2 regions of the Nocardiopsis sp. NPDC007018 genome follow, and region 2 is predicted to be linked to the other one. Evidence: riboswitches for the same ligand, from Rfam matches in the RefSeq annotation. Region 2 holds a riboswitch; the other holds the start of a gene.
What was found. Region 2 has a riboswitch for glycine ahead of gcvT (glycine cleavage system aminomethyltransferase GcvT). Riboswitches for the same ligand answer to the same signal wherever they lie in the genome.
Positions count from the first base shown of each region.

Region 1 (2,193 bases), on a different contig from region 2:
CAACCGGGGCCCGACCGGCTCCGCGGTCGGCCTCGCCGAAGGCGGCCAGTACCGTCTCCAGGTCGGCGACGGTGGTGGTCTCGTCCACGCTCAGGCCGACCGTGGTCTGGTCGACGCCCAGCAGGTTGACTCCGGCCTCCAGGGCGCGTTCGACCACGCGGTCGGCGCTGGGCACGCGCACGCGCAGGGTGTCGAAGTAGGAGCCGTGGACGACCTCGAAGCCGCGCCGGGTGAGGGCCCGGGCCAGGGCGGCCGTGCGGGTGTGCACCTGGCGGGCGATCGCGCGCAGCCCGTCGGGACCGTGGTAGACCGCGTACATCCCGGCCATGATGGCCAGCAGGACCTGCGCGGTGCAGATGTTGCTGGTGGCCTTCTCACGGCGGATGTGCTGTTCGCGGGTCTGGAGGGCCAGGCGGTAGGCGGGCTTGCCCGCGTCGTCGACCGAGACGCCGACCAGGCGGCCGGGCAGCTGGCGTCGGAGCTTCTCCCCCACCGACATGTAGCCGGCGTGCGGTCCGCCGAATCCGAGCGGCACGCCGAAGCGCTGGGTGGAGCCGACCGCGATGTCGGCGCCGAGGTCGCCGGGGCTACGCAGGAGGGTCAGCGCGAGGATGTCGGCGGCGACCACGGCCAGGGCCCCGCGCTCGTGTGCCTGGGCGATGACGGCGCTCGGGTCACGCACGACCCCGCTGGAGGCCGGGTACTGGACCAGGACGCCGTAGGCGTCGCCCTCGGGCAGGCCCCGGGTGAGGTCGGCGACGACGACCTCGATGCCCAGGGGTTCGGCCCGGGTGCGCAGGACCTGGAGGGTCTGCGGGAAGACGTCGGCGTCGACGACGAAAACGTCGCTCTTGACCTTGCTGGCCCGGCGCGCGAGGGTCATGGCCTCCGCGGCGGCGGTGGCCTCGTCCAGCAGGGAGGCTCCGGTGATGGGCAGACCGGTGAGGTCGGAGACCATGGTCTGGAAGTTGATGAGGGCCTCCAGACGGCCCTGGGAGATCTCGGGCTGGTAGGGCGTGTACGCCGTGTACCAGGCGGGGTTCTCCATGATGTTGCGCAGGATGACCGGGGGCGTGAGCGTGCCGTAGTAGCCGCGGCCGATCATCGGCGTGGTGGGCCGGTTGCGCGAGGCCAGCTCGCGGAGCTCGGCGAGGGCCTCGGCCTCGCCGACCGCCTCGGGCAGGTCGAGCGCGGCGCTGCGGCCCGGGGCGCTGAGGATGGACGCGGGCACGGCCGCGGTCATGAGCTCGGCGGTGGAGCCGTAGCCGACCGTCTTGAGCATCTCGTCGGTCTCGGCGGGGGCGGGTCCGATGTGGCGGTCGGCGAACACCCGGGCGGGGGCTCCCGGGGTGGGGGCGTTCGACGGGTCAGGCACGGAGACCTCCTGGTGACAGGGCCGATCGGGTCGGCGGTGTTCCTCACGGTCTCCCCCTCTGTCACCGGGCACGACCGCGCCCAGGCTTCAGAGCGGCCTCCTCCGCGCGGTCCATGGTGCCTGAGAGGTTACTGGGGAGTATTGCCCCGTCGGCGCCCCGTTGCCGAGGTCTCTCCCGTGCGGTATCAGCGGCCTACTGACGCTCTGTATGTGTGTACAAGCAGGACGAATGTCGGTTTTCATCCCCGTTGTGACTACGACCGTACTCGATCGGGCACCGCGGCACCGCGCCAGGGCACGCCTTGCCCCGGATTCGGCGAGCCGATGACGGCGCGACCGCCAGGTTCACCCGGTGCGCCGCTCCCGGCGCCGCAGGGCCAGTTCGTCCACGGCCTGGGGCGCGGCGACGGGCAGGTCGGCCCGCTCCTCGGCCGGAACCACCCCGAGCGCCTCCTCAAGTTCGCGGGAGACGTTGGCCAGGGCCAGCCCGAACATGCCCTGCCCCCGCTGCATGAGGTCGACGACCTCGTCGGGAGAGGTGCACTCGTAGACGCTGACGCCGTCGCTCATCAGGGTGATGCGGGACAGTTCCGCGGCGGGGCGACCGCGCAGGTGGTCGACGGCGGTACGGATCTGCTGGAGGGAGATCCCGGTGTCCAGGAGCCGCTTGGCCACCTTGAGCATCAGGATGTCGGGCAGACTGTACAACGGGGCGTTATGGGCACCGGTGCGCACGCTGGGCACCACCAGGCCGGTCCTGGCCCAGTAGTCCAGCTGTCGATAGGTGATCCCGGCGGCCGTACACGCCGCTGGGCCCC
Region 1 covers NZ_JBEYHA010000018.1:74,860-77,052, forward strand. Annotated here, with positions in the region: gene gcvP (aminomethyl-transferring glycine dehydrogenase) at 1-1,375, opposite strand, end outside; glycine riboswitch at 1,473-1,563, opposite strand; gene ABZ635_RS12785 (MerR family transcriptional regulator) at 1,721-2,193, opposite strand, start outside.
Region 1: linked by a shared signal. The riboswitch ahead of gcvP (aminomethyl-transferring glycine dehydrogenase) and the one ahead of gcvT (glycine cleavage system aminomethyltransferase GcvT) in region 2 are both predicted to bind glycine.

Region 2 (2,193 bases):
CATCGCCGATGTTGCGATTGCCGTAGTCGAAGCGGTCCACCCAGGTGGACATCCGCTCGTAACCGATCCGGTCCGCGACCTCCTGGTGTACCGGGACGTCGGAGGTGGGCAGGGCCTCGCGCAGACTCAGCTCGTCGCCGGACTCGGGGGCGATCACCTCGTCCACGTCGGACACCTCGCCGGTCTGGAGGGCGATCAGCGTGTTCGGGAGCTTGAAGGTCGACGCGGGGACGGCGCGCTCGCCCGCGGCGTCCGGGTTCACCACCACGGCGGACCGGGCACCGGCGTCGAAGAGCACGAACGTCCCCTCCACCCCGGCCTCGGCGAAGACGGCCTCCAGGTCCTCGCGCTCCACGGTCTGCACGTCGCCCAGCTCGATCGGGTTGCCGACCGTGCCCTGCGCGGGCTCCGGATCGTCCGCGCCACCGCAGGCCGCCCCGCCGAGCAGGGTGATCACGCAACCGGCGGCTCCGAGGACGAAGCGGCCGGAGGCGCGCCCGGCCCTGCCGGGAGCGTGTTCGGTGTCGGTACGCACTCGTCTCCTCCACGGGCTGTCCGAACGGGGTCCACCCTCAAAGCTAGATGATGCCCGGAGGTCACACACCCGGGTTCGCGAGGTCGCGCGGGCGTGTCGGCGGCTCGGGCTCCGCGCGCCCGGGCGGGCCCCGGCGGTCGTCCACAACCGCCCGGGTTGTCGTGGGCCTCCGATGTCGCCGCTGCTAGGCTGAGGCTGTCGCAGACCCCGTACGGGAGAGTGTCCGCGTATCCAGCGTGGGCCGCCGAAGGAGCAATCCCTCCCCGAAGACAACCTCTCAGGCACAGCGGACCGTACGGGCGAGACCACTCTGGAAAGCAGGGACGCGTTCCCTCGCCGAAGGTGCAAACCACGCCGAGCGCGCGGTGAAGCTCTCAGGCACCCATGACAGAGGGGGAGGATGGCAACGCCTTACGCACGACACCCATCCTCTCGGGAGTGCCCATGTCAGAGACCGCGCCGCGCCTCACCGCGCTGCACAAGATCCACGAAGAGGCCGGGGCGACCCTCGTCGACTTCGCCGGATGGCTGATGCCGCTCCGCTACGACAGCGAGACCGCCGAGCACACGGCCGTCCGTGAGGCCGCCGGACTCTTCGACCTCTCCCACATGGGCGAGATCCGGCTGAGCGGACCGCAGGCCGCCGAGGCGCTCGACCACGCCCTGGTCGGCTTCCTGTCCAAGGTCAAGGTGGGTCGCGCCCGCTACACTATGATCACCGCCGAGAACGGCGGCGTGCTGGACGACCTCATCGTCTACCGGCTCGGCGAGCAGGAGTACCTGGTCGTGGCCAACGCGGCCAACGTGTCCGTGGTAGCCCAGGCCCTGGTCGAGCGCGCCTCCGGCTTCGACGTCGAGGTCACCGACGAGTCCGCCGACTACTCGCTGATCGCGGTCCAGGGTCCGCGCGCCGTCGAGGTCCTCGCTCCCCTCACCGACGCCAAGCTCGACGACATCCGCTACTACGCCGGGTACGAGCACACCGTGGCCGGGGTTCCCGTCCTGCTCGCCCGCACCGGCTACACCGGCGAGGACGGCTTCGAGATCTTCGTCCGCCCCGCCGAACGGGCCCCCGAGGTCTGGGCCGCGCTCATGGCCGAGGGCGCCCCGCTCGGGCTGGTCCCGGCCGGGCTCTCCTCCCGCGACACCCTCCGTATGGAGGCCGGGATGCCGCTCTACGGCCAGGAGCTCTCCGCCGAGCTCACCCCCTTCGACGCCGGCCTGGGCCGCGTGGTCAAGCTCGACAAGCCGGGCGACTTCGTGGGCCGCGCGGCGCTGGAGGAGGCCTCGCGCACCTCGCGCGGCCGCCGACTGATCGGGCTCGCCTCCCGTGGCCGCCGCCCGCTCCGCAAGGGCATGGACGTGCTGCGCGACGGCACCGTCATCGGAGTCACCACCAGTGGCGCCCCCTCCCCCACCCTGGGCCGCCCCATCGCCATGGCCTACGTGGACGGCGACCTCGACACCGCGACCGGCGCGTTCACCGTGGACGTGCGCGGACGGGGCGAGGCCGTCGACGTGGTCGAACTGCCGTTCTACCAACGGCAGTCGTAGGAAGCGGGGCCGCCGGAGCGCGGCCCCGAGGACCTGCACGCACCGCGCGGCCGACGCCCCACGAGGGACCGGCACGGACGGGGCGTGGCCAGGCGTAGGCCGGG
Region 2 covers NZ_JBEYHA010000079.1:445-2,637, forward strand. Annotated here, with positions in the region: gene ABZ635_RS25630 (penicillin-binding transpeptidase domain-containing protein) at 1-535, opposite strand, end outside; glycine riboswitch at 738-839, shown strand; gene gcvT (glycine cleavage system aminomethyltransferase GcvT) at 980-2,089, shown strand.